One region of the Serratia sp. A07 genome, then DNA from elsewhere that is predicted to be linked to it. Evidence: riboswitches for the same ligand, from Rfam matches in the RefSeq annotation. Region 1 holds a riboswitch; each other region holds the start of a gene.
What was found. Region 1 has a riboswitch for thiamine pyrophosphate ahead of tenA (thiaminase II). Riboswitches for the same ligand answer to the same signal wherever they lie in the genome.

Region 1 (7,053 bases):
CGTCCACGCCCACGCTGCTCCACGGGATCTCGGCGGGATCGCGCTGCGAAAACACCTGAATCGGCCGGCCGTCCAGCAGCAGCTGGTTGTCGCCGGCTTCCACCCTGGCCGCCAGCGTGCCGGAAAGCGTGTCGTATTTCAGCAGATGCGCCAGCGTCTTGCTGTCCGTCAGATCGTTGATCGCCACCACTTCAAAATCGCTGCGCCCCAGCGCCGCGCGCAGCACGTTGCGCCCGATCCTGCCGAAGCCGTTAATGCCTACTTTCACCATGATGCTCTCCTCGTTTTGGGCTTTGCCTCAAATCTAGCCCTGCCACGAGGCGGCGTAAATGACGTTTACCGATCAATTTACGCCAAATTGCGCGCGTGGAAGCGTTCGCGGTATTCGCTCGGGGTCAGCTGCAGTTTGCGCTCAAACACCCGCCGCAGGTTAAGGCCGTTGCCGAAACCGGTGGCCAGCGCTATCTGTTCGATGCCCTCCGCACTCTGCTCGAGGCGCTGCCTGGCGGTATGCAACCGCCCTTCTTCGACGAATTTGGCGGGAGAAATGCCCGTCTCGCGGGTGAACACCCGGGTAAAGTTGCGCGGGCTCATCGCCACGCGTTCGGCCAACCGATCGACGCTGAGATCGTCGGCGAGGTTTTCCAGGATCCAGGACTGCAGGTCGCGGATCGGGCCCGGCGATTTGGCCTGGTTGAGCGGGTAGCGGCTGAACTGCGCCTGCCCGCCGGGGCGACGCAGAAACATCACCAGATCCTGCGCCACTTCGCGCGCCTGCACGAAGCCGTAGTCGTCCTCCACCAGCGCCAACGTCAGGTCGAAGCCGGAGCTGACGCCGCCGGAGGTCCAAATCGGACCGTCCTGCACGTAGATCGGGCCGTTCTCGACCTGCACCCGCGGGAAGCGCGCCTGCAGCGTTTCCGCCAGCCGCCAGTGAGTGGTCGCCCGCCGCCCGTCCAGCAATCCGGCCTCGGCCAGCAGCAGAGCCCCGCCGCAAACGGAAGCGATACGGCGCGCCTGTGGCGCCGCGCGGCGCAGCCAATCCGCCACCAGGGCGCCCTCTTCTTCGGTCGCCCCCTTGCCGGCAACAATGACGGTATCGCGCGGCAGGGCCGGATCGAGATCCGCCAGGCGATGGTCGGCCAACAGGCTCAGCCCGGACAGGCCGTGTACCACCCGATGGGATTGCGTGGTGGCGACCGCGATCTGATACAGCGGCGCTTCGGCAGGGCTCAGACGGTTAGCCTGCATCAGGATATCGGCGATGCCCGCCGCTTCGAACAGCATGCCCCCTTCAGGGACGATAATCAGGAATGTATGCATGGCGATAATAAGAAGAACGAGCAAAACAGGTCAGACAGCCACTGTATAAGAAAAGCCTCGCCGATTCACCCTGCGGGCATAAAAAAGCCCGCCGGCAAGCGCCGGCGGGCCAAAAAAGCACAGCCCTCAAGCCTGCGGCAGGCTCACCCCACCGGCGCGCGCCAACTGCGCCAGCAGCGCCGTTTGAAACGCCTCGTCGTGCACCGCCGCGTGGGGATCGAACCGTTGCTGATGGTGCCAATAGCCGCCGGACGCCAGGGCCTGCGGCTCATCGCTGGTCACCAACCACGCCTGCGTCACATGCCCCAGCGCCAGATCGTCGGGCGCATCCGCGCCGCCCATTTTGGTCGGCACCCAGCCGGGATCGACCGCGCTGCTGATCACGTCAGGCCACAGGCGCGCCACGGCGGCGGCCAGCGCGGTGACGAACAGCTTGCTGTCCGAATAGGAGCCCGCAGCGCCGCCGAGCCAGTCTACGCCGTTCAGTTCCGGCACGCCGTCAAAGTGCATGCTGCTGCTCAGGTAGACGATGCGCTTGGGGCGTTCGATCAGGGCCGTCAGCAGGTAAGGCGCAATCACGTTCACCGGCATCACCTGCGGCCCGGTAAACATACCGGCGTTGTGGATCACCGCGTCCGGGCGGCCGAGGCGATTGACCTGCTCGGCAAGCTGCCGGATCTGCTGCACATCGGACAGATCGCCGATCGCCGCCTGCGCACCGCGATCCAGCAGATCCCGCACCGCGTCCAAACGGCCGGGCTCACGCGCATGCAAAATCACCTGATGCCCTTCGTCCAACAGCGTTTGCGCGGCGGCGCGGCCCAGCCCGTCTACCGAACCGGTAATGAAAATGCGTGACATGTCACTCCTCCGTTTAGCGCCAGCCGAGCGCCGGCGCGACATGGGTTAAAATCGATTCGATCACGTGGGCGTTGTAATCCACGCCCAGCTGGTTAGGCACGGTCAGCAGCAGCGTATCCGCTTCGGCGATGGCCTCGTCCTGCGCCAGCTGCTCGATCAACACGTCCGGCTCGGCGGCATAGCTGCGGCCGAAGATCGCCCGGGTCTGCGCGTCGATATATCCGAGCTGATCGCCCTCCTTGCCACCGCCGCCGAAGTAGTTGCGATCCCGCTGATCCACCAGCGCGAAGATGCTGCGGCTCACGGAAACCCGCGGCTCATGCGCGTGGCCGGCCTCTTGCCAGGCGGCGCGGTAGGCGCGGATCTGCTTGGCCTGCTGGATGTGGAAGGGTTCGCCGGTCTCGTCGTTCTTGAGCGTCGAGCTTTGCAGGTGCATGCCGAGCTTCGCCGCCCAAACGGCGGTGGCGTTCGAACCGGCGCCCCACCAGATGCGATCGCGCAGCCCGGCGGAAAACGGCTCCGGCCGCAGCAGCCCGGGCGGATTCGGGAACATTGGCTGTGGATTGGGCTCGGCGAACCCTTCGCCGCGCAGCGCTTCCAGGAACACTTCGGTATGGCGACGGGCCATGTCCGCGTCGGTCTCGCCGTCGGCCGGGGCATAGCCGAAATAGCGCCAGCCGTCGATCACCTGCTCCGGCGAGCCGCGGCTGATGCCGAGCTGCAGCCGCCCGCCGGCGATCAGATCCGCCGCGCCGGCGTCTTCCACCATGTACAGCGGGTTTTCATAACGCATGTCGATCACGCCGGTGCCGATCTCGATGCGTTGGGTTTTGGCGCCGATGGCGGCCAGCAGCGGGAACGGCGACCCCAGCTGGCGTGCAAAGTGGTGTACGCGAAAATAGGCGCCGTCCGCCCCCAGATCTTCGGCGGCAACCGCCAGATCGATGGACTGCAGCAGCGCATCCGCCGCGGAACGGGTGCCGGACTGGGCGGAAGGCGACCAGTGGCCAAACGAGAGAAACCCAATCTTTTTCATCGGGAATCGTCCTCAAAGGCAAAATCATCGGCCTACAGTGACAAAAATCGCGCGCTCTGCGCCAGCAAAATCGCCCCCGATCGCACTAAACGAACCGATTGCCGCCGCGCCGCCCGGCGATTGTAATCAAAAAACAAATGTCGTATAACAAGCAGCTCCGAGGGGTGTCCTGTTACGGGCTGAGATGGCGCAAGCCGAACCCTTTGAACCTGATCTGGGTCATGCCAGCGAAGGGACGGTTAGGCAACAACGCTCTCACCCGTTGCCTGTTCATACCCCAGCGTGCCCGGATCTCCACTGACTCAAGGAGGTCCCATGTCCATCACCACCCTGTTCGAAAGCGGCCTTTACGGCCGGCTGCGCCAACATGCCGGCAGCCACTGGCAAGATTACGTCGATCACCCGTTTCTGCAGCAGCTGGCCGCCGGCACCTTGCCCGAACGCGCTTTTCGCCGCTACCTGACCCAGGACTACCTGTTCCTGCTGCACTTCGCCCGCGCCTACGCGCTGCTGGTCAGCAAGCTACGCACCCTGCCGGAAATGCGCGCCGCCACGGCGTCGCTCAACGGCATCGTCGCCGAACTGCCGCTGCACGTGGCCTATTGCGCCGAATGGGGGCTGAGCGAAGCGCAGATCGCCGCCCAGCCGGAAGCGGCGGAGACCATGAACTACACCCGTTACGTGCTGGATATCGGCCATGCCGGCGACGCCCTCGACCTGCTGGCCGGCCTGCTGCCCTGCGTGGCCGGCTATGCCGAAATCGGCCTGCGGCTGCTGCACGACCCCGCCACCAAAATGGAGGGCAATCCTTACGCCTCCTGGATCCGCAACTACGGCGACGAGGGCTATCTGGCCGGCGTACGTGCCGCCATCGAGCTGCTGGAAACCGTCGGCCACCAGCGCGGCGCACAGGGCCGCCTCACCGAGCTGGCGCAGATTTTCACCACCGCCACCCAGCTGGAATCGGCATTTTGGCAGATGGGGCTGAACGCCTCATGACCTCCCCGCTTCTCCCGCCCGGCATCCAGGTGCGGGATCTCAGCCTGCGTTTCGGTCAGCAAATCGTCTTCGACCGGCTGAGCTTCGACATCGCCGGTGGCAGCTTCGTCGCCCTGCTCGGCGCCAGCGGCGCCGGCAAAACCAGCCTGCTGAAGATCATCGCCGGCCTGGCGCAGGCCAGTTCGGGTACGGTGACCGGCAGCGACGGTTTGCCGATCGCCGGGCGCATCGCCTACATGGGGCAAAAAGACCTGCTCTACCCGTGGCTGACCGTCGAGGAGAACGTCGCCCTCGGCTCGCGGCTGCGCGGCGAAACGCCGGACCGGGCGTGGGCGGCGCACCTGCTGGAGCGCGTGGGCCTGGCCGCGCATGGCCGCAGCCTGCCCGCCGCGCTGTCCGGCGGCATGCGCCAGCGTGCCGCCATCGCCCGCCCGCTCTACGAACGCCAGCCGATCGTGCTGATGGACGAACCCTTTTCCGCGCTGGACGCCATTACCCGCGCCGAGATCCAGAGCCTGGCCGCCGAACTGCTGGCGCAAAACACCGTGCTGCTGATCACCCACGATCCGATGGAGGCCTGCCGCCTGAGCCACCGCCTGCTGGTGCTGTCGCCCTGGCCGCTGGGCCTCGACGATAGCCACCGCATCAGCGGGCAACCGCCGCGCGCGCCGGATGACGCCGACCTGCTGAAAAGCCAGGCCGAACTGCTGCAACAGCTGGTGAGGGCCGCGCAATGAATATTGCCAAAGAGCGTGGGCTTACCCGCCTGCGGCGTGGGCTGACGGTGTTTGCCGGCCTGCTGCTGCTGTGGTGGCTGGCGGCGCAAAGCGGCATTCCGGCCTTTCTGCTACCCACGCCGAGCGCGGTGGCGCAGGCGCTGTGGGACGGGCGCGGCTACCTCGCCTGGCACACGCTGGTCACCGCTTCGGAGATCGTCAGCGGGCTGGCGCTGGGCGTGCTGCTCGGCGCGGCGCTGGCGCTGTGCATGATCTTCTCGCCGCGCCTGCAACGCTGGCTGATGCCGCTGGTGCTTACCAGCCAGGCGATACCGGTGTTCGCCCTGGCGCCGCTGCTGGTGCTGTGGTTCGGCTTCGGCATGAGCGCCAAGGTGGCGATGGCGGTGCTGGTCATTTTCTTCCCGGTGGTGTCGGCCTTTTTCGACGGGCTGCGCCGGGTCAACAACGACTATCTCGATCTGGCGCGCACGATGCGCGCTTCGCGCTGGGCGCAGCTGCGGCACGTACGGCTGATGGCGGCGCTGCCGGCCTTCGGCTCCGGCCTGCGCATGGCCGCCGCCGTCGCGCCGATCGGCGCCATCATCGGCGAATGGGTCGGCTCGGCCGAAGGGCTGGGCTACGTGATGCTGAACGCCAACGCGCGCATGCAGACCGACGTCTGCTTCGCCGCGCTGTTTATTTTGGTGCTGATGACCGTGCTGCTGTGGGCTGCGGTGGATGCGCTGCTGCGGCGCCTGATCGCCTGGGCGCCGGAAAACGACTGATGATTGCAACCATAACCAGGGATAAAGGAACGACCATGATCAAACAACCCGTTTGCGGGCTGCTGCTCGGCGCCGCCATCACCGGCCAGGCCGGCGCGGCCGAAAAGCTGACGCTGGTGCTCGACTGGTATATCAACCCCGATCACGCGCCGATTATGGTGGCCGAGCAGATCGGTGCCTTCAAGGCCGAAGGGCTGGACGTCAAGATCGTGCCGCCGTCCGATCCGGCGCTGCCGCCGCGGCTGGTGGCCGCCAAACAGGCCGACCTCGCCATCACCTATCAGCCGCAGCTGCATTTCTTCGCCGATCAGGGCCTGCCGCTGATGCGCGTCGGCACGCTGATCAACACGCCGCTGAATACGGTGATCGCGCTGGATAAAAACATTACGTCGCCGGCGGATCTCAAGGGCAAAACGGTGGGTTACTCGGTCAGCGGCATAGAACAGGCGACGCTGGCCACCATGGTCGAACACGAGCACCTCAGGCCGCAGGACATCAAGCTCATCAACGTCAACTTCCAGCTGACCAGCGCCCTGCTGGCGGGCCAGGTCGATGCGGTGATCGGCGGCTACCGCAACATCGAAGCGCTGGAGCTGAAGCTGCAGGGCAAGACGCCGGTGGTGTTCAACGTCGAAGATTACGGCGTGCCGGCCTACGACGAGCTGATCATCGTCGCCCACCGCGATGCGGTGAACGAGCCGAAAATCCGCAAGTTCCTCGCCGCGTTGAAGCAAGGCAGCGACTACCTGCATGCGCACCCGCAGGACACCTGGCTGGCGTTCGCCAAGGCGCACCCGGAGCTGAATACCGAGCTGAACAAACAGGCGTGGCAAGCCAGCCTGCCGCTGTTCGCCCGCGATCCGGCCAAGCTGGATCGGGCACGCTACCAGGCTTACGAACAGTTCCTGTTCGACAACAAGCTGATCAAGAAAATCACGCCGGTGGAACAGTACGCGGTGGAGCTGGACTGATCACGCCGAGGCGGCCGGTGGCGCCACCGTCACCTCGCCCTGGCCGCTGCGCTGCAAGGCCGCCTTCACCAACCCGTTGGCCTTGCAGCGCTCGATAAAATCGTTCACGTAGGCGGCGCCCTGAGTTTTTTGCCGCGGCACCGCCATCGCCTGCCGGATGGCGGTGAAGTGCCCCTCCAGCACCCGGTAGCCGGGATGGGCGGCCGCAGCGGCCAACAGCGGCTGGCGCACGCCGGCCGCCGCCTCCAGCCCCCGTTCGAAAAACAGCGCGATCGCCTCGGCGGAGGTTGCCGCCCGCACCAGCTGCGCCTGCTGCAGCGTGCGCGATAAAAACAGATCGTACGCCGCCCCCTGGCCGACCG
Region 2 (7,053 bases), on a different contig from region 1:
TGCTGGAAGAAGAAGGCGAGGTGATCCGCACCTACGGCGGCGTGGTGCTCAGCCGCGACGACGGCGATCAGCCGATCGACCGCAAAACCCATATCAATACCGAGAAAAAACGCCACATTGCCAGCGCCGCCGTGGCGCTGATCGCCGACGGCGACTCGCTGATCTTCGATGCCGGCAGCACGGTGCTGCAGATGGTGCCGCACCTGGCGCAGTTCAATAACATCACGGTGATGACCAACAGCCTGACCATCGTCAACGCGCTGGTGGAGCTGGACAACGATCAGACCATCCTGATGCCCGGCGGCACCTACCGCAAAAAATCGGCCTCGTTCCACGGCAGCCTGGCCGAATCGGCGTTTCAGCAGTTCAGCTTCGACAAACTGTTTATCGGCGCAGACGGCGTCGATCTCAACGCCGGCGTCACCACCTTTAACGAAGTGCACAACGTCAGCAAAGCGATGTGCGAAGCCGCCGGCCGCATTATTCTGTTGGTAGACTCCTCGAAATTCGGCCGCAAGAGCCCGAACGTGGTGTGCGAACTCAGCGCCGTCGACACGCTGATCACCGACCGAGACATCAACCCCGATTACCTCGCCGCCCTGCAGGCGAAAGGCATCAATATCCTTCTGGTAGGAGACCCCGATGAGTAACGCCAACGCCCTGCTCGCCTTCGCCCGCGAAACGCTGGAGATCGAGCTGACCGAAGCGCAACGCCTGCTGGCGCGCCTGGACGACAACTTCGTCTGCGCCTGCGAACTGCTGCTGAACTGCCGTGGCAAAGCGGTGATTTCCGGCATCGGCAAATCCGGCCACATCGGCAAGAAAATCGCCGCCTCGCTGGCCAGCACCGGCACGCCGTCGTTCTTCGTGCATCCGGCGGAAGCGCTGCACGGCGATCTCGGCATGATCGGCGCCGACGACGTGGTGGTGTTCATCTCCTACTCCGGCCGCGCCAAAGAGCTGGATCTGATCCTGCCGCTGCTGGCGGAGAACGGCATTCCGGTGATCGCCATCACCGGCGGCAAAGAGTCGCCGCTGGCGCAGGCCGCGGCCTGCGTGCTGGATATCGGCGTCGAGCGCGAAGCCTGCCCGATGGGGCTGGCGCCGACCTCCAGCGCGGTCAACACGCTGATGATGGGCGATGCTCTGGCGATGGCGCTGATGCGCCAGCGCGGTTTCAACGCGGAAGATTTCGCCCGCTCGCACCCTGGCGGCAGCCTGGGGGCTCGCCTGTTGAACCGCGTGCATCACCTGATGCGCACCGGCGATCGCCTGCCGCGCGTGAGCGAAAGCGCCAACGTGATGGAAGCGATGCTGGAGCTGAGCCGCACCGGGCTCGGGTTAGTGGCGGTCTGCGACGCGCAGCAGCGGGTGGTGGGCGTGTTTACCGACGGCGACCTGCGCCGCTGGCTGGTGAAGGGCAACAGCCTGCAGGATCCGCTCAGCCCGGCGATCACCCGCCCCGGCTATCGGCTGCCGGAGCAGTGGCGCGCCGGCGAGGCGCTGGAAGCGCTGCACGAACAGCACATCAGCGCGGCCCCGGTGGTCGATATGGACGGCGTGCTGGTGGGGGCGCTCAACCTGCACGATCTGCATCAGGCCGGCATCGGCTGATCAACGCCGGGGGCGCCATCACCGGCGCCCCCAGTCTGATTATTTCCAATCAGGATTGTTCTCGAACTGCTGCTTCAGCAGCGCCTTCATGTCGTCATTCGGCTTGCCGAGCCACTGGTACTTGGCATACTTCTTCGGATGATCGACGGCTTCCGGCCGATCTTCCACTGCCACCCGCACGCCCCAGGCCTGGGATTTGTCCGCGCTGAACGCCACGATCAAAAAGTTGTTGCCGCAGTCGTGCGGCTTGCACAGGTTGCCGACCAGATACTCTTTGCCCTTCCAGTTCAGATTCTGCGCCGGCGTAGAGGTGCCGACGCCCTTGCGCGCCCAGCCCGGCATCCGCGCCTGGCCTTTCACCATGTTTTGCCAGCTGGCCTGATACCCCGGCTGCTGAATCAAATCCGACGTGGTGACGATCTGCTGGGCAAAGCTGCCCGCGCTGAAGCTGAGCAGTGCGCCGAAGAGGGCGCAACGCAGCGCCTGGTGTCCCGTCATAGTCCTTCTCCCTAGGTTAAATCAGGTTTTGCCCGTCAAACCGGGCCTGAACTAGTCAGACCACGGTTGCGGCAAAAAGTTGACTCACCACCAGGCATGGAAATGATGCACCGGCCCGATGCCGTGCCCCACCTCCAGCGTGTCCGCCTGTTGCAGCGCTTGTTGCAGGTAGTCCTTGGCGGCGGCCACCGTAGCCGCCCAGTCGGCATGGCGCGGGCGCAGCGCCGCCAGCGCGGCCGAGAGCGTGCAACCGGTGCCGTGGGTGTGGCGGGTGGCGACGCGCGGCGCGGTAAAGCGCTGCTCGCCTTCAGCGGTAAACAGCCAGTCCGGGCTCTCGCTTTCGCTCAGGTGGCCGCCCTTCATCAGCACCGCCCGGCAACCCATCGCCAGCAGCGCCCGCCCCTGCTCGCGCATCTGCGCTTCATCTTCCGCCGGCGCGCACGCCAGCAGCGCCGCCGCTTCCGGCAGGTTCGGCGTAATGATCGACACCAGCGGCAACAGCTCGCGCCGAATAGACGCCACCGCCTCCGGCGCCAGCAACGGATCGCCGCTTTTCGCCAGCATCACGGTGTCCAGTACCACGAACTCCGGCCGGTAATGGCGCAGCCGTTCGGCCACCGCCTGCACGATGTCGGCGTTGGCCAGCATGCCGATCTTGACGCTGTCGATACGCACGTCGCTGAACACCGAGTCCAACTGCGCGGCGACGAACGCCGGATCGATGTAATACACCGACTGCACGCCGCGGGTATTCTGCGCCACCAGCGCGGTGATCACCGAGGCGCCGTAGGCGCCAAGCGCCGAGAAAGCCTTCAAATCGGCCTGAATGCCGGCGCCGCCGCTGGGATCGGTGCCGGCGATGGTCAGGGCGTTAATACGTTTCATCACAGATCCTCCCCGCGCAGCTGATACAGGGCGTCGAGGAACGCCGGCGTAAAACTGCCCGGCCCGCCGGCCTGCCTGGCCGCGAGGCCGCCGCAGTGGGACATCACCCGGCAGGCGGTCGCCACGTTGTCCAGGCGATCGCCCGGCAGGGCGCAAAACGCCGCCACGACCGCCGACAGCGCGCAGCCGGTGCCCACCACCCGCGTCATCAGCGGGGAACCGCCTTCGATCGCCCAATCGCGTTGGCCGTCGGTGACGTAATCCACCGCGCCGGTGACCGCCACCACCGCGCCGCTGCGCTGCGCCAGCTCACGCGCGGCGGGCAAGGCCGCCAGCGAATCGTCGCCGCTGTCAACCCCGCGGCCGCTGGCCAGCAACCCGCTGAGCGCCATGATTTCCAAGGCGTTGCCGCGTATCGCCGCCGGTTTCTCGTCCAGCAGCTGTTTAGCAAAGGCGGTGCGGTAGGAGAGCGCGCCGACCGCCACCGGATCCAGCGTCCAGGGCTTGCCGGCCCGATTGGCGGCGGCCACCGCCGCCCGCATCGATTCGGCGCGCAGCGCATTGAGGGTACCGACGTTGATCAGCAGGCCATCGGCCAGCGCGCTGAACTGCGCCGCCTCTTGCGGCTCCACCACCATCGCCGGGGAGGCGCCGAGCGCCAATAGCACGTTGGCGGTCAGCGATTGCACCACTTCGTTGGTCAGGCAGTGGATCAGCGGAGGCCGCTGTTGGAATTGGGTCAGACAGGCCGCGGCGCGCGCGCCGGGTAGTGCATCAGGTCGAGCGATCATATTCCTCCCAACCGGCGTTCAAGAAGGCGGCGCCGGCTGGGCGGCCGTGACTTCCCTACGCTGGCATTATCCAGATCAGGTAATACGGGTATTTCTCAGCCTTCATGTAGAAGGGCACCCCGAGTCATGAAAATCAATAGGTTGTGATCAACGTTGCGTTAATCCCTGCAGGGGATCATGCCAGCGGCGGCGCGGACAAACAAGCGAATAAATTGGCTCGGCAGGCATACGCCGCGCAATGCGCTATAGTGAGCACAAACCACCGGGAGATGCCATGCAGATAAGACCCTACCAAGAGACCGATCGCCCCTTCCTGCGCACGCTGTACCTGGCGTCGCGCAAGGCGGCGTTCGGCTGGCGCGATACCTCAAACTATCAGTTGGAAGATTTCGACGGAGCGACGCTGGGCGAAGCGATTTGGGTGGCGGAAGACGGCGGCACGCTGCTGGGATTCGTCTCCGTCTACCGCGAAGACAACTTCATTCATAACCTGTATGTCGATCCCCATCAGCCGCCGCGCGGCGTCGGCAGTTCGCTGCTGCAGGCGGCGGAAGCTACCTTCACCGCCACCGGCTCGCTGAAATGCCTGGTGAAGAATGAAAAGGCGCTGGCGTTCTACCGCAAACACGGCTGGCGCATCATCTCTACCGGCAACGACGGCGAAGAAGATTATTACCTGATGCATTCGCCGGCCCGCTAACGCCGCCTTTCCCGTCACAGAACTCATTAATGATAATGGATTTCATTATCATTTAAGCATAACCTTCCTTGTCTCTCTCAATGAACTTGGCAAGGAAGGTTATGCAACACCAAACGGATACACGCTTCCCCGATGCCGCAGCGGCGGACTACGATCGCCGTATTCTGACCCTGGTGCCCGGCTATCAGTTTGCCCAGGCGCTGCTGACGGCGACGCTCGCACAGACGCTGCCGAATGACGCCACGCTGTTGCTGGCCGGCTGCGGCACCGGCAGTGAACTGGAGGCGCTGGCCGCCGCCAACGCCAGCTGGCGTTTCAGCGCCGTGGAACCCTCCGCCGGCATGCTGGCGGCCGCGCGCGCCAAGGCCGAAGCCGCGGGTTACGCACAACGGGTGAGCTTCCAGCCCACCTTGCTGCAACAAGCGCCGCAAACCCGCCACGACGCGGCGGTGTGCTCATTGGTGCTGCACTTTATCGCCGACGATGGCGCCAAACTGGATTTCCTGCAGCAGTTGGCGCAGCGCCTCTCCCCCGCAGCACCGCTGCTGCTGTTCGACTATCAGCCGGAGGGTCTGCCCGTCAGCCACTACCAACATTGGCTGCAAAGCGCCGGGCACTCGGCGGCGCAGGCGCAGGAGGTGATCGAACGCACCCGCCGCAACTGGCACCCGATGGCGGCGGCGCGCAGCCGTCTCCTCCTGGCGGAAAGCGGCTTCACCGCGCCTCAGCAGTTGTGCGGTGCGCTGGGCTTCCAGCTTTCACTGCTCCACCGCCGTCGATGAGGGCGGCATCCCGCGCAGCGTCAGCCGCCAAAACAGCAGCGCGCTCAGGCTCACGCCTGCCCCCAGCCAGCAGACGCCGCTCCAGCCCGCCCAGGCGTACATATGGGTGCCGGCAAAGGCACCCAGCCCGCTGCCGACGGCGTAAAACAGCATGTAGCAGCCCACCAGCCGGCTGTGCGACTGCGGGTGCGCGCTGAAGATCATGCTCTGGTTCAGCACGTGGATCGCCTGGCCCGCCAGATCCAGCAATACGATGCCCGCCACCAGCCAAACCAGGCCGCTGCCGAGCAAACCGAGCGGCAGCCAGGCCAGCGTCAACAGCAGCAGACACACGCCGCTGGCCGCCTGCCCCAGCCCGCGATCCGCCAGATGCCCGGCGCGCACCGCCGCCAGTGCGCCCACCGCGCCGACCAGGCCGAACGCCCCCACCGCGGCATGGGTGAAGTTGAACGGTGCCTGGCTCAGCGGCAACACCAGCGAACTCCAAAAGAGGCTGAAAGCGCCGAACATCAGCAGCGCCAACATGCCGCGAATTTGCAGCGTGCGGTCATGCAGCAACAGGCTCAGCATCGAACGCAGCAGCGCGGGATAGCTCAGCGTACTGGGAGCGGTGCGCGGCGCAGGCAGCAGGCGCGACAAGATCGGCAGCAATACCAGCGTCACCCCGGCAGAGAAGAAATACACCGTGCGCCAGCCGCCGACGTCCGCCAGCGCGCCGGACAGGGTGCGCGCCAGCAGCAATCCCAGCACCACTCCGCCCTGCGCCGCACCAACCACCCGCCCGCGCTCCTGCGGCGCCGCCAGGGCTGCGGCGTAAGCGATCAGCCCCTGCGTCATGGCGGTGCCCAATAAGCCTACCAGCAACATCCCTACCAGCAGCCAGGGCGCGCTGTGCGCCCAGCCCACCAATAGCAGCGCGCCGATCAGCCCCAGCTGTTGCCCCGCCAGCAACCGATGCCGGTTCAACCGATCCCCCAGCGGCACCACCAACAGCAGCGCCAGCGCGCAGCCCAACTGAGTCACGCTGATCACCATGCCGACCGCCGCCAGGCTGATGGAAAAATCATGGGCGATGGCGTCCAGTAGCGGCTGCGCATAGTAAACGTTGGCCACGCTGAAGGCGCTGGCGGCGGCCAACAGCAGCACCAGGGGGGCCGGCAGGCGCCCCAGCATCGCACAGGGGGGATCCAGCAGTTTGTCGCTCATTGCACACCTCAGTCTGGTTTCATTATTAAACCCAATGAACTTTAGGCGTGGAGGTTTTATAATGCAACCAGAATATGCAGCTGGAGATAACCGTCGTGAAACGTAAAAGTCTGGAAGACGCGCCGTGCCCGGTGGCGCGCACGCTGGATGTGATTGGCGACTGGTGGTCGCTGCTGATCGTGCGCGACGCCTTCGACGGCGTCACCCGCTTCAGCGAATTTCAAAAAGGGCTGGGGATGGCGAAGAATATCCTTGCCACCCGCCTGCGCGCTCTGGTGACGCACGGCGTGCTGGAGATCGTGCCCGCCGCAGATGGCAGCGCCTATCAGGAATATGTACTGACCGAGAAAGGCCGCGCGCTGTTTCCGGTGATCGTCGGCCTGCGCCAGTGGGGGGAAGATCATCTGTTCGCCGAGGGAGAAGCGCACTCAACGCTGGTGGAAAGCGACAGCGGCCGCCCCGTCCCGCGCCTGACGCCGATCGGCAGCGCCGGGCAGACGCTCACCCCGCTGAATACCCGGGTGGTGAAGGTGGAGGAACGGTGATGAGAGTTAGTGGCGGTGCCCGCAGCTCACCC
Region 3 (7,053 bases), on a different contig from region 1:
GTTGGGCAGCAGCCGGGCGCCCAACTGCTGCAGCGGCGCCAAAATGGCGTCGTTGCCGCCGCGCAGATCGACGCGCTTCATGGCCATGGTCACCAGCTGTGAGCCGGAGGCCGCCAGCGCCTCCAGCATTAACGCCGGGGTGGCGAACTTGCCGGTGCCGGTGAACAGGCGCGAGGTAAAAGTGGTATCGGCGATTTTCAGCATGTCAGCCTCCGGCGATCGCTTGAAACAGCAAAATGTCGTCACCGTCCTGCACCTGATGGTCGGCCCAGTCGGCGCGCGGGATGATGGTTTGATTGATTGCCAGCGCGGTGCCCGGCTGGTGGCGTTCCAGCTGGGTCAGCAGGGCGGCGACGCTGAGCGGCTGCGCCAGCTCCAGCGGTTGGTCGTTCAGACGGATCTTCATGCCGCGCCTCCGCATACCGGGCAGGCGCGGGCCTGGCTCAGTTGCAGCGTGCTCCAGCTCTGCTGCTTGCCGTCGAACAGCCGCAGTTTACCGCTGAGGGAGGAAGGCATGCCGGCCAACATTTTGATGGCCTCCAGCGCTTGCAGAGTACCGATCACGCCCACCACCGGGCCGAGCACCCCGGCGGTGCGGCAGTTGCGCTGCGGCTCTTCCTGATCCGGGTACAGGCAGGCGTAGCAGCCGTGCGCATAGGGCGGCTCGAGCACCAACAGCTGGCCGCTGAAACCGACCGCGCTGCCGCTGATCAGCGGCTTGGCGGCGGCGATGCAGGCGGCATTGACCTCATGACGGGTCGCCATATTGTCGCAGCAGTCCAGCACCAGATCGGCGCGGGCGACCGCGTCGCGCAGCGCTTGCCCCTGCAGCCGCTGCGCCAGCGGGATAGATTCCACCAACGGGTTCAGCGCCTGCAGATGGCGTTGCGCCAGCGCCGCCTTGCCGGTGGCGGTATCGGCGCTGCGGTAGAGGATCTGCCGCTGCAGGTTGGTGATGTGCAGCTGGTCGTCGTCGGCCAACAGCAGCGTGCCGACGCCGGCGGCGGCCAGATACAGCGAAGCCGGGGAACCGAGCCCGCCCAAACCGACGATCAGCACCGTGGCGCGCTTGAGCCTCTCCTGGCCTTCCGGGCCGACGTCCTCCAGCAACAGCTGGCGGCTGTAGCGCAGGAATTCCTGATCGTTAAGCATCGTTCGGGCCCTCGCCTTCGATCAGCCGCAGCAGCTCGGCCGTCGCCGCACGCCAGTCCGGCGCCTGGGTGATGGCGCTGACCACCGCCACGCTGCCGACGCCGCACGCCAGCACTGCCGGTACGCGATCGATGCTGATCCCGCCGATCGCCACCGTCGGGTAATCCGCCAGGCCGGCGATGTGGCGTTTCAACTCCGTCAGCCCCTGCGGCGCCGAAGGCATATCTTTGGTTTGGGTGGGGAAGATGTGCCCCAGCGCGATGTAGGACGGTTTCACCGCCAGCGCGCGCGCCAGCTCCGCGTCGTCATGGGTGGACACGCCCAGCCGCAGCCCGGCGCGGTGAATGGCCGCCAGATCGGTGGTATCGAGATCTTCCTGGCCCAGATGTACGCCGTAGGCGCCGTGCTTGATCGCCAGCCGCCAATAGTCGTTGATGAACAGCCGCGCTTGATAACGCTGGCCCAGCGTGATGGCGGCAGCGATGTCCTCTTCGACCTGCTCATCCGGCAGATCCTTGATGCGCAGCTGGATCGTGGTGACGCCGGCCTCCAGCAGACGAGCGATCCATTCCACGCTGTCGACGACCGGGTAAAGCCCCAGTTTGTGGGGCGTAGCCGGGAAGGGGGTCGTGATATCAGTCATTGCTTGTCTCCTCTTGCAGGGTGCCGGCGCCGGCGCTGTGATACAGCTCGCTGCCGCGGGCGCGGAACTCGGCGGACATTTTCTCCATGCCGGTCAGCTGCACTTCGATCGGCTTGGCAGCTTCCTGGGCGGCGGCGTAGTCGCGCACCTCCTGCGAAATCTTCATCGAGCAGAATTTCGGCCCGCACATCGAGCAGAAGTGGGCGACCTTGCCGGATTCCTGCGGCAGGGTTTCGTCGTGATAGGCGCGCGCGGTGGCCGGATCGAGCGCCAGATTGAACTGATCTTCCCAGCGGAATTCGAAACGTGCCTTGGACATGGCGTTATCGCGGATCTGCGCGCCCGGATGGCCTTTGGCCAGATCGGCGGCGTGAGCGGCGATCTTGTAGGTGATCAGGCCCTGCTTGACGTCTTCTTTGTTCGGCAGGCCGAGGTGCTCTTTCGGCGTGACGTAACACAGCATGGCGCAGCCGAACCAGCCGATCATTGCCGCGCCGATGCCGGAGGTGAAATGGTCATAGCCCGGGGCGATATCGGTGGTCAGCGGGCCGAGGGTGTAGAACGGCGCTTCGTGGCAGTGTTCCAGCTCTTCAGTCATGTTGCGGCGGATCATCTGCATCGGCACGTGACCCGGGCCTTCGATCATCACCTGCACGTCGTATTCCCAGGCGATTTTGGTCAGCTCGCCCAGAGTATGCAGCTCGGCGAACTGGGCTTCGTCGTTGGCGTCCTGAATCGAGCCGGGGCGCAGGCCGTCGCCGAGCGACAGCGAAACGTCGTAGGCGGCGCAGATCTCGCAGATTTCACGGAAATGTTGATAGAGGAAGTTTTCCTGATGGTGCGACAGACACCATTTGGCCATGATTGAGCCACCGCGCGATACGATGCCGGTCAGGCGTTTGGCGGTCATCGGCACGTAGCGCAGCAGCACGCCGGCGTGGATGGTGAAGTAGTCGACCCCTTGCTCCGCCTGTTCCAGCAGCGTATCGCGGAACATCGCCCAGGTGAGGTTTTCCGCCACGCCGTTGACCTTCTCCAGCGCTTGGTAGATCGGCACGGTGCCGATGGGCACCGGGCTGTTGCGCAGGATCCACTCGCGGGTTTCGTGAATATAGCGGCCGGTAGAGAGATCCATCACGGTGTCCGCGCCCCAGCGGGTGGACCACACCAGCTTCTCCACCTCTTCTTCGATCGACGACGTGACCGCCGAGTTGCCGATATTGGCGTTCACCTTCACCAGGAAATTGCGGCCGATGATCATCGGCTCCGCCTCCGGATGGTTGATGTTGGCGGGAATGATGGCGCGGCCGGCGGCCACTTCCTGACGCACGAACTCCGGCGTGATGTTGTCCGGCAGGTTGGCGCCCCAGCTTTGGCCCGGATGCTGGTGGCGCAGCACCTCGCCGCGAATGCGCTCGCGCCCCATGTTTTCACGGATGGCGATGAACTCCATCTCTGGGGTGACGATACCGGCGCGGGCATAGTGCAGCTGAGTCACGCACTTGCCCGGCAGCGCCCTGCGCGGCAGCGGCAGATGTTCGAAGCGCAGGTGATCCAGCCCCTCGTCCGCCAGCCGCTGTTGGGTAAAGCCGGAACTGGCACCGCTCAGGGTGGCGGTATCGCCGCGCGCGTCGATCCAGCCGGCGCGCAGCTTGGCCAGGCCAGCGTGCACGTCGAGCTCGGCCTGCGGATCGCCGTAGGGGCCGGCGGTGTCATACACCGGGATCGCCTCGTTGGGTTCATACTGTGGGTGGTCTTTGCTGCCGCCGAGCAGGGTCGGGCTGAGCTGAATTTCGCGCATCGGCACCTGGATATCGCTGCGCGAGCCCTGGAGATAGATGCGGCGTGAGTTCGGGAAAGCCATGCCTTGCAGGGTGTCGATAAACTGCTGGGCGGCTTCGCGTTGCGCTTTACGGGCGCGCGGTGGATTAACGTTAGACATAGCAAGTTCCTACCAGTGTGTTGGGTTGGGAAAGTTGCTTGTCTGGAGCTCGGAGGGAGTAATGATGGTGGCCGATAAGGCAGGGCGCCCGCAAGGGGAAGGCCGTGCCTGTGGCGATAGATTACTCTTGTTCCCTTCGCGGGTATTAACCCGATCAGGTTCCGCGGATCCCGAATTAACGGTCTCAGCCTGGCTGATTCGATGAACAAATCAGGCGCTAGGCACTCCGACAAGATGCCCCCCAGTATAGGAGGGATAAGAAAAAAAACTATAAAATTTTAACGCGCGGGATCCAGCGTCGGGTCCGGCAGCGGTTGCTGCGCGGCCTCCGCTTCCAGCTGGATCAGCTTATCTTCCAGCGCAAAGCGCGCCGCCAGCGTTTCGCCGATATCCGACAGGGCCTGGTGGAATTCCAGACAAACCTCCTGATCGATATCCACTTCGGTATAGCGATCGTGGAACGCCATGATCTGTTCGGTATTGGCCCACAGCTTGGGGTAGATGTTCACCGCCAGCGACATTTTCGGACTGGCTGCGCCTTCCACTTGTTTGATAATTCTGTCATAGATATGAAAATGCCCTGCGGAGAGATAATCCACCAGGTTGTGGCAAAAGTTCTCCAGCGCTTTTTCATTCAGCGGCGTATGCTTTTCTTTATTCGGTTTGAGGCCTACCAGCGTGCAGTAGGCAACCAGCAACTGTTTGCGGGCCTGAAGCCATTGATCAACTAATTCATTACTACCGCCAACGCGCTGAGTCAGCCTTTCCAAACGGTTGAGCATGTTTGACTCCGTGTAAGTAATAAAAGTAACCGGTAAGTTATTAAAATGTAACAAAGCCGATTTGTAGAGTGCCAGTGAAGCTGAGGTTGTGCAACAACGATATGGAACTTGCATTAACGGGCAATGAAAACGGCTGGTGGATCGTCAGCCATGAAAGCAAACTTTGGTTACCGAACGGTGAATTGCCGTCGGGGACGGCCGCCGCTCTTGGGCTGCGGGGCCACATGGCGCGCACCATCGGTGAATGGGAGGGCGCGCCGGTCTGGCTGGTGCGCCAGGCGATGCCGCGGGAGATGGGATCGGTGCGTCAGCTGTTGGATCAGGATCGCGGTCTGTTCCAGCTTGCCGGGCGCGGCGTGCAGCTGGCGGATTTCTACCGCTCTCATCGCTACTGCGGCTATTGCGGCCATGAAATGCACCTCAGCCGCACCGAAAGCGCCTGTCTGTGCGGCCACTGCAAAGAGCGGTACTACCCGCAGATTGCACCCTGCGTGATCGTCGCCATTCGGCGCGACGATCAGATCCTGCTGGCGCAACACGTGCGTCATCGCGGTGGTATCCACACGGTGCTGGCCGGCTTCGTCGAAGTGGGCGAAACGCTGGAGCAGGCGGTGGCGCGCGAAGTGATGGAAGAGAGCAATATTGAAATCAAGAACCTGCGCTACGTCACTTCACAACCGTGGCCGTTCCCACACTCGCTGATGATGGCCTTTATGGCCGATTACCATCAGGGTGACATTCGCCACGATCCCAAGGAGCTGCTCAACGCCGGCTGGTATCGCTACGACCAGCTGCCGCTGTTGCCGCCACCCGGTACTGTGGCGCGCCGGTTGATTGAGGACACCGTGGCGCTGTGCCGGGCAGAATAATGTACAATGGCCGGCAGATTATTAAGGGAGCCCCATAAATGACTGAGTTGAAGAACGATCGCTACCTGCGCGCGCTGTTGCGCCAGCCGGTGGATGTGACCCCCGTATGGATGATGCGTCAGGCCGGTCGTTATTTACCGGAGTACAAGGCGACCCGCGCCCAGGCCGGTGATTTCATGTCGCTGTGCAAGAACGCGGAGCTGGCCTGCGAGGTCACGCTGCAGCCGCTGCGCCGCTATGCGCTGGACGCCGCCATCCTGTTCTCCGACATTCTCACCATTCCCGACGCCATGGGGCTCGGCCTGTACTTTGAAGCCGGCGAAGGCCCGCGTTTCAGCTCCCCCGTGACCTGCCGCGCCGACGTCGACAAGCTGCCGGTGTTCGATCCTGAAGTGGAGTTGGGCTATGTGATGAACGCGGTGCGCACCATTCGCCGCGAGCTGAAGGGCGAAGTGCCGCTGATCGGCTTCTCCGGCAGCCCGTGGACGCTGGCGACTTATATGGTCGAAGGCGGCAGCAGCAAAGCCTTCACCAAGTTGAAGAAGATGATGTATGCCGAACCGGCCACGCTGCACCTGTTGCTGGACAAGCTGGCGGACAGCGTGATCCTGTACCTCAATGCCCAGATTAGAGCCGGCGCGCAGTCGGTGATGGTGTTCGACACCTGGGGCGGCGTACTGACCGGGCGCGATTATCGCGAGTTCTCTTTGCACTACATGCACAAGATCGTCGACGGGCTGCTGCGTGAAAACGACGGTCGCCGCGTGCCGGTGACGCTGTTCACCAAAGGCGGCGGGCAGTGGCTGGAGGCGATGGCCGCCACCGGCTGCGATGCGCTGGGGCTGGATTGGACCACCGACATCGCCGACGCGCGTCGGCGCGTGGGCGACAAAGTGGCGCTGCAGGGCAATATGGATCCGTCGATGCTGTATGCCTCCCCGGCGCGCATCGCGGAAGAAGTGGAGACCATTCTGGCCGGTTTCGGCCACGGCAACGGCCATGTGTTCAACCTGGGCCACGGCATCCATCAGGATGTGCCGCCGGAGCACGCCGGCGCCTTCGTCGAGGCGGTACACGCGCACTCGGCGAAATACCACCGTTAAGGATCCGATGTGACCGATATGGCGGCCCTGCGCGCCGAACAGCTGCGGCGCGCGGCTGAAGTCATTCGCTACGACGATCTGCCGGCCGAACCGCCGGCCTTCATCGCCGGCGCCGACGTGGGCTTCGAACAAGAAGGGGCGGTGACACGCGCCGCCATCGCCATCCTGCGCTATCCGTCGCTGGAGCTGGTGGAGTATCAGGTGGCGCGCATCGCCACCGTCATGCCCTACATCCCGGGCTTCCTGTCGTTTCGCGAATATCCGGCGCTGTTGGCCGCCTGGGGGCAGCTGCAGCAGAAACCGGGGCTGATCTTCGTCGATGGGCATGGCATTTCGCATCCGCGGCGTCTCGGCGTCGCCAGCCATTTCGGTCTGCTGGTCGATGTGCCGACCATCGGCGTGGCCAAGAAGCGCCTGTGCGGCAAATTTGCGCCGCTGGACGCCGCCGTCGGCGCGCTGGCGCCGTTGGAAGATAAGGGTGAACAGCTGGGCTGGGTGTGGCGCAGCAAGGCGCGTTGCAACCCGCTGTTCATCTCTACCGGGCATCGCGTGGGCGCCGACA
Region 4 (7,053 bases), on a different contig from region 1:
CGATCAGCCGCAGCCGTTGCCAGCCGTGGATATCCAGCGACAGGCACAGCGGGTTGTAACGTTCGGCGAGGTCGCGCATCGGGTTCTCCAACACCTTCAGCGCATAGGGCACCGCCATCAGCGCATTGGTGAGAATCACCAGCGCATAGGGCGACTGCGGCAGCCCGATCGTATCGCTCAGCAGCAGGAAGAAGCCGGTGGCCAGCACGATGCCCGGCATCGCCAGGATCACCATGCCGCTCAGCTCCAGCGCCTGGCCGCCGCGCAGGTGCTGCCGCAGCTTCAGCTCGCGGCTGCTCCACAGCAGCATCATAGTGAGCGCCACGCACAACAGCCCGGCGCCGAGGGCGATGCGCAGCGACGTGAACAGCGCCTGCCACAGCACTGGCTGGCGCAGCACGCTGACGACGGCCTGATTGGCGCCGTCGGCGATCACCGCCAGCAGGGGCGGCAGCAGCAGCAACAGCGCGGCGGCGATCAGCAGAAAATCGCCGACGCGCCGCCACAGGCTGTCTTCCGGGTTGCGCCAGCGCTGGGCGTGGGTATGGCCCACCGGCAGCGCCTGGCTCAGGCGCTGGCTGATCAACACCAGCCCCAGACAACAGCTTAACTGGATCAGCGCCAGCATGGCGGCACGGCCCAGATCGTAGTCGTAACTCAGCGCCTGATAGATCGCCAGTTCGATGGTGGTGGCCTGCGGCCCGCCGCCGAGCGACAGCACGGTGGCGAAGCTGGCGAAGCACAGCATGAAGATCAACGCGCCGCTCGGCAGGATCTGGCGGCGCAGCGCCGGCCATTCGACGAAGCGGAACTGCTGCCAGCCATTCATGCCCAGCTGGGCGGCCAGCTGGCGCTGCTCCACCGGGATATTCTCCAGCGCCTGCAGCAACAGGCGGGTGGCCAGCGGCAGGTTAAAGAACAGGTGCGCCAGCAGAATGCCCTGCAGGCCGTAGGGCGAGAAGCCATACTCGACGCCCAGCCAGCCGCACAGCGTCGCCAGCCAGCCCTGGCGCCCATAGACGCTGAGCAGGCCGAACACCGCCACCAGCACCGGCAGCACCAGCGTCATGGCGCACAGCCGCAGCAGCAGCTGCCGGCCGGGGAAGCGGCGGCGATAGAGCGCGCGCGCCAGCAGAACGGCGGGCAGCACCGAAATCAGCGCCGACAGCAGCGCCTGCCAAAAGGTGAAGCGCACCACGTGCCACAGGTAGCTGTCCTGCCACAGGCCGCGCCAGTCGCTGTCCGGCGCGTGACGCCACAGCGAGCCCATCGCCAGCGCGGCGACCAGCAGGATCACGCCGGCGGCCAGCAGCCCCGGCCAGAGCCAGCGGGGGATCAGCGGCTGACGGCGGTTTGCCATGCCCGGATCCAACCGCCGCGTTGTTTGGCCACCTCTTCGGCGCTGTATTGCAACGCGGTATGCGGCACGTTCATCTGCTCAAAGCCGACGGGCAGTGGGGTGTTGATCACCGGGTACATCCAGTTGCCGGTCGGGATGGTGTTCTGGAAGGCCGGCGTCACCATGAACTGCATGAAGCGCTCCGCCAGCTCAGGCTGTTTGGCGGCCTTCAGCTTGCCCGCCACTTCCACCTGCAGGTAGTGCCCTTCGCTGAACGTGGCGGCGGCGTAGATATCTTTTTTCTCTTCGATCAGGTGATAGGCGGGAGAGGTGGTGTAGCTGAGCACCAGATCGCCTTCGCCTTTCAGGAACAGGCCGTAGGCTTCGCTCCAGCCTTTGGTGACGGTGACGGTCTTCTTCGCCAACTGCTGCCAGGCGGCCGGCGCCTTGTCGCCATACACTTTTTGCATCCACAGCAGCAGGCCGAGGCCCGGCGTGCTGGTGCGCGGATCTTCGTAGATCACTTTCCAGTTGCGATCGCTGCTGACCAGCTCCTGCAGGCTTTTTGGCGGGTTCTTCAGTTTTTCTTTGTTGTAGACGAAGGCGAAGTACCCGTAGTCGTAAGGCACGAAAGTCGCGTCCTGCCAGCCGCCCGGCACCGTCAGTTTGGCGGTGTCGACGCCGCTCGGCGCGAACAGGCCGGTTTGCTGCGCCGCCTGCAACAGGTTGTTGTCCAACCCCAGCACCACGTCGGCGGCGCTGTTCTTGCCTTCCATACGCAGGCGGTTCAGCAGCGAGACGCCGTCTTCCAGCGCGACGAACTTCAGTTCACAGTCGCACTCGGCTTCGAAGGCTTTTTTTACCGCCGGGCCTGGGCCCCAGTCGGCGGCGAAGGAATCGTAGGTGTAAACCGTCAGCGTCGGCTTGGCGAACACCGGCGCGGCACACAGCAGCAATAAGCAGGGCAGATATGTTTTGACCACGTTGCACTCCTGAAAAATAAGGGGGCAAGGGCATCTGAGGGGGCGAGGCGGCGTCGCCGGTTCGCTGGGCTCAAATCCCTCCGCCGGTATTGACCGGATCAGGTTCGACGGGTGTGCTCTCAGCGGAAAATCGGGCTTATCACGCGGCCCGACTTACCGCACCCCGTTGAGACGGCGCTATTGTAAAGATTAACCGACCCGGGCGAAAGGCGCTTATGCCTCCGGCGGGGCAAACCAGGCGGACTTGAAGTCGAACCAGCCGAGGGTGTTCATCCGCACGCCGCGCATGCTGCGCTGGCCGTGCAGCTGCAGCCAGTGGTGGAACAGCGGATGCAGCTGGTGGTTGCTGACCAGACGCTGGCAGAACTCGGCCAGCGGCAAGCGGTTGGCGCGCCACAGCGCCGCGTCCTGCGCCAGATCTTCGTTCATGCAATGCTGCATCAGCGGCAGTTCGTACAGCGTGGCGAACAGCGAAAACTCCAGCGGCAGATAGAAGTTGGCGCTGCCGAGCCACAGATCGCTGCGCGCGTCGCCCTGGTGCCAGGTGGCGTAATCCACGCTTTGCACGATCAGGCGGATGCCGTGCTGCGCCAGCAGCGGTTCGATCGCCTGGCGAATGGCGTGAAACTCCGAATGTTCATTGAAGTGGGTCATCGTCAGTTCGGTCAGGCCCGCGGGCTTGGGCTGCTGCGCCAGCGTGCGGTTGTGGTGCCAGCGCGGCAGCAGGCCGTACGCCGGCGACCAATAGCGCTGGTAGAGCGGCCCGGCGTGGCTCAGCAGCGAAATGGGGTTGATCAATTCGCACAGCCAACTGCGAATGGCGGGGTCGGCGGCCAGCGGAGAACGCTGATCGAACAGCAGGAAATAGCAACCCTCTTCCAGCCGGCTTTCCAGCTCGCTGTTGCCGGTTTCATCGCCCTGCAGCTGCACGCCGGAGTGCACCAGCTCTTCGGAAAACTCCGGCAGCACCCAGATGTTCACCTCGTCGATCAGCGCCCGGTAGCCAAAATAGTCGTCGAAGGCGTGGATCTTCATCTGGCTGGGATGGTTGCGCACCATGCGGTAGGGGCCGGTGCCGACCGGATGGCGGGCGAAATCCGGCAGTTCACGCCATTCGCGCGGCAGGATCATGGCCTGCACGCTGCCCAGCAGCCAGGGCAGCCAGTGGTCGGGGCTGCGCAGCTGCACGTCGATAACGAACGGCGTCGGCGAGGTGACGCTCTCGATGTGCGAGAACAGCGGTTGCGAGGTCAGTCGCGAAAGGGAAGTGATGACGTCCGCCATCTCCAGCTCGCGGCCATGATGAAAATGGATCGCCGGGCGCAGGTAAAACCGCCAGTGCAGCGGCGTCAGCGCCTGCCAATGGTGAGACAGATCGGACTCCAGTTCCCCGTTTTCCTCATTTATGCGCGTCAGGCCGTTGAAGATCTGGCGCGCCAAATGGGTCTCCGAACGCCGCAGCGCCGAGCCGGGCAGCAGGTTGTACAGCTGCCGGTAGTAGAGCACCCGCAGGATGTGTTTCCCCTGGCGGAAGCTGCGCCCCAGCTGCGACAGCAGCATCTGGCGCACCACGTTTTTGTCGCCCACCAGCTGCACCAACTGATCGATGCGGTCCTGTTCCAGCAGCTCCTCGGCCCGCTGTTGCTGCAGCGCCAGGCCGGTGTAGTGGAAGGTTAACCGCGAACGCTTGCCGCGCCCCGACTCCGCCTGCCAGGTGAGCCAACCCTCCCGCTGCATGGCGCTCAGCAGGGAGCGCACGTGGCGCCGCGAACAGCTCAGCACCTCCGCCAGCGCCTGCAGTGTGGTGTCGGTCGTTTCACCGTGGCAACGTTGCCACAGACGGATGAACTGCTGCTGCAATCGGGACGTAGACATAAAAGAGGAACGCTCCTGCCTCAACTCGTCAATTTTTCTTTCCCTATATTACGCCGATAATTTTCATCAATGAAAGGGGAGGGCGTAATCATGAAAGCTTTCTTATCCAGACAGTTCTATCAACGCTATTTCAGCGCAGTGCGCCGCCAGCGCGCCGACTGGCTGAGCGTGGTGCCCGAACAGGCGCGGCTGGCGATGCTGGCGCACCTGACCCAGTGGGATATCAAAGAGATGACCGATAAGCAGTATCGCGAGCACCTGTAAGGGCGGCGGCAACCAATTTCTGAGTAATGGTGCTGTTTCACCAGCCAGTGGGGCGACCCACTGGTTTTTTTATGCGTGGTCATGGCGATATGCTTGCATTTTTCTCGCCGTGACCTAAGGTTCATTCTTCTGCTTTAAGGTCAGGGAAGACGATATGCAACGCCTGAGCCGGTTGTCACTGCGCATCAACCCCATCTTTGCCGCATTCCTGCTGATCGCTTTTCTCTCCGGCATCGCCGGCGCGTTGCTGACGCCGACGCTCAGCCTGTTTTTGACCACCGAGGTCAAGGTGCGGCCGCTGTGGGTCGGCCTGTTTTACACCGCTAACGCCGTGGCCGGCATCGTGGTCAGCTTCCTGCTGGCCAAACGTTCTGACACCCGCGGCGACCGGCGCAGGCTGATCCTGCTGTGCTGCCTGATGGCGGTCGGCAACTGCCTGCTGTTCGCCTTTAACCGCGATTACCTGACGCTGATCACCGCCGGGGTGTTGATGGCGGCGATCGCCAACACCGCCATGCCGCAGATCTTCGCCCTGGCGCGGGAATACGCCGACAGCGAGGCGCGTGAAGTGGTGATGTTCAGCTCGGTGATGCGCGCCCAGCTTTCGCTGGCCTGGGTGATCGGCCCGCCGCTGTCGTTTGCGTTGGCGCTGAACTACGGCTTTACCGTGATGTTCCTGATCGCCGCCGCCACCTTCGCGGTCTGCGTGCTGCTGGTCGGATTCATGCTGCCTTCGGTGCCGCGCGCGGCGGATGGCGAAGGGTTGCGGGAAGGCGCTTCCGCGCCGATTGCGCCCGCCAGCGCCTGGCGCAATCGAGACGTGCGCTGGCTATTCATTGCCTCAATGCTGATGTGGACCTGCAACACCCTGTACATCATCGACATGCCACTGTATATCACCGCCGATCTCGGCCTGCCGGAAGGGCTGGCCGGGGTGCTGATGGGCACCGCCGCCGGGCTGGAGATCCCGGCAATGCTGCTGGCCGGTTATTACGTCAAACGCTTCGGCAAGCGCAACATGATGCTGCTGGCGGTGGCGGCGGGCGTGCTGTTTTATCTCGGGCTGATAGTGCTGGCGGCCAAGCCGGCCCTGATCGCGCTGCAGCTGCTCAACGCGGTGTTTATCGGCATCGTCGCCGGTATCGGCATGCTCTATTTTCAAGATTTGATGCCGGGCCGACCGGGCGCCGCCACCACGCTGTTCACCAACAGTATCTCGACCGGGGTGATCCTGGCCGGGGTGCTGCAGGGGGCGCTGGTGGAGAACTTCGGTCATGGCTCGGTGTATTGGATGGCGGCGCTGTTGGCGCTGGCGGCGCTCTGGATGAGCGCCAAAGTGCGTGAAGTGTGAGGTCAAACGGCGGCATTCTTGATGCAAGTCATTGAGAAGGCTGAAACGGACGCCCAAGCTGAAGGCATATGGAGCGCGATCGTTGCGCCCACGCCCGTCTCGCTATTGAGACGCCGCCTTGTTGTTTAGAACAGTGGGAACGTTATGGATAAACTCACACCGCTCAAACCGCTTCCTTCCCTGTGCGCCCTCGCCGCCACGCTGATTATCTGGTTCCTCATTCCCGTGCCGGAGGGCGTTGCACCCAACGCCTGGCAGCTGCTGGCGCTGTTTATCGGCACCATCATCGCCATCATCGGCAAGGCGATGCCGATCGGCGCGGTCTCGGTGATCGCCATCGCCCTGGTGGCGGTGACCGGCGTCACCAACCCCGGCAAGCCGGGCGCCGCGCTGGACGACGCGCTCAGCGGCTTTTCCAACCAGCTGATCTGGCTGATCGGTTTTTCGATCATGATCTCCCTCAGCCTGAACAAAACCGGGCTGGGCGCGCGCATTGGCTACTACTTCATTTCGCTGTTTGGCAAAAAAACGCTGGGTATCGCCTATGCGCTGACGCTGGCGGAAACCACGCTGGCGCCGGTGACGCCGAGCAACACCGCACGCGGCGGGGGGATCATTCACCCGATCATGAAGTCGATCGCTGACAGCTTCGGTTCCAAACCCGAGCTCAATACCTCCGGTAAAATCGGTCGCTATCTGTCGCTGGTGAACTACAACATCAACCCGGTCACTTCGGCGATGTTTATCACCGCCACCGCGCCTAACCCGCTGATCGTCAGCCTGATTGCCAAAGGCACCCACGGCAGCTTCGAACTGTCCTGGTCGATGTGGGCAGTCGCCGCGCTGGTGCCGGGGCTGTGCTCGCTGATCGTGATGCCGTTGGTCATCTATCTGCTGTATCCGCCGGAGGTCAAAAGTACCCCGGACGCGCCGCGCTTCGCGCGCGAAAAACTGCAGGCGCTGGGGCCGGTGACGCTGCCGGAGAAAATCACCCTCGGGGTGTTCGCGCTGCTGCTGGTGCTGTGGGCCGGCATCCCGGCGATGATCTTCGGCCCGGCGCTGGCGGTCAATCCCACCACCGCGGCGCTGATCGGCCTGGCGGTGCTGTTGGCCACCGGCGTGCTGAGCTGGGAGGATGTGCTCAAGCATAAAGGTGCCTGGGACACCGTGGTGTGGTTCTCGGCGCTGGTGATGATGGCCAGCTTCCTCGGCAAGCTGGGGCTGATCGGCTGGCTGTCGCA

Region 2: linked by a shared signal. The riboswitch ahead of thiM (hydroxyethylthiazole kinase) and the one ahead of tenA (thiaminase II) in region 1 are both predicted to bind thiamine pyrophosphate.
Region 3: linked by a shared signal. The riboswitch ahead of thiC (phosphomethylpyrimidine synthase ThiC) and the one ahead of tenA (thiaminase II) in region 1 are both predicted to bind thiamine pyrophosphate.
Region 4: linked by a shared signal. The riboswitch ahead of thiB (thiamine ABC transporter substrate binding subunit) and the one ahead of tenA (thiaminase II) in region 1 are both predicted to bind thiamine pyrophosphate.

Annotation. Positions count from the first base shown of each region.
Region 1 is NZ_JBZXDO010000017.1:49,752-56,804, reverse strand. It holds gene gap (type I glyceraldehyde-3-phosphate dehydrogenase) at 1-271, opposite strand, end outside; gene AC4PR2_RS17115 (GlxA family transcriptional regulator) at 349-1,323, opposite strand; gene AC4PR2_RS17110 (SDR family NAD(P)-dependent oxidoreductase) at 1,450-2,184, opposite strand; gene AC4PR2_RS17105 (LLM class flavin-dependent oxidoreductase) at 2,198-3,220, opposite strand; TPP riboswitch at 3,371-3,473, shown strand; gene tenA (thiaminase II) at 3,536-4,219, shown strand; gene AC4PR2_RS17095 (ABC transporter ATP-binding protein) at 4,216-4,956, shown strand; gene AC4PR2_RS17090 (ABC transporter permease) at 4,953-5,720, shown strand; gene AC4PR2_RS17085 (ABC transporter substrate-binding protein) at 5,756-6,691, shown strand; gene AC4PR2_RS17080 (transporter substrate-binding domain-containing protein) at 6,692-7,053, opposite strand, start outside.
Region 2 is NZ_JBZXDO010000011.1:66,219-73,271, forward strand. It holds gene srlR (glucitol operon DNA-binding transcriptional repressor SrlR) at 1-650, shown strand, start outside; gene gutQ (arabinose-5-phosphate isomerase GutQ) at 643-1,614, shown strand; gene AC4PR2_RS13560 (inhibitor of vertebrate lysozyme family protein) at 1,654-2,112, opposite strand; gene thiD (bifunctional hydroxymethylpyrimidine kinase/phosphomethylpyrimidine kinase) at 2,197-2,997, opposite strand; gene thiM (hydroxyethylthiazole kinase) at 2,997-3,788, opposite strand; TPP riboswitch at 3,824-3,920, opposite strand; gene AC4PR2_RS13575 (GNAT family N-acetyltransferase) at 4,063-4,488, shown strand; gene AC4PR2_RS13580 (methyltransferase) at 4,590-5,270, shown strand; gene AC4PR2_RS13585 (MFS transporter) at 5,247-6,476, opposite strand; gene AC4PR2_RS13590 (winged helix-turn-helix transcriptional regulator) at 6,572-7,021, shown strand; gene AC4PR2_RS13595 (DUF1158 family protein) at 7,028-7,053, opposite strand, start outside.
Region 3 is NZ_JBZXDO010000040.1:5,411-12,463, reverse strand. It holds gene AC4PR2_RS24220 (thiazole synthase) at 1-204, opposite strand, end outside; gene thiS (sulfur carrier protein ThiS) at 206-406, opposite strand; gene AC4PR2_RS24210 (HesA/MoeB/ThiF family protein) at 403-1,152, opposite strand; gene thiE (thiamine phosphate synthase) at 1,145-1,795, opposite strand; gene thiC (phosphomethylpyrimidine synthase ThiC) at 1,788-3,737, opposite strand; TPP riboswitch at 3,852-3,976, opposite strand; gene AC4PR2_RS24195 (Rsd/AlgQ family anti-sigma factor) at 4,016-4,519, opposite strand; gene nudC (NAD(+) diphosphatase) at 4,621-5,388, shown strand; gene hemE (uroporphyrinogen decarboxylase) at 5,427-6,491, shown strand; gene nfi (deoxyribonuclease V) at 6,501-7,053, shown strand, end outside.
Region 4 is NZ_JBZXDO010000004.1:195,006-202,058, forward strand. It holds gene thiP (thiamine/thiamine pyrophosphate ABC transporter permease ThiP) at 1-1,360, opposite strand, end outside; gene thiB (thiamine ABC transporter substrate binding subunit) at 1,336-2,322, opposite strand; TPP riboswitch at 2,380-2,498, opposite strand; gene sgrR (HTH-type transcriptional regulator SgrR) at 2,536-4,197, opposite strand; gene sgrT (glucose uptake inhibitor SgrT) at 4,288-4,461, shown strand; gene AC4PR2_RS06355 (MFS transporter) at 4,616-5,812, shown strand; gene AC4PR2_RS06360 (DASS family sodium-coupled anion symporter) at 5,957-7,053, shown strand, end outside.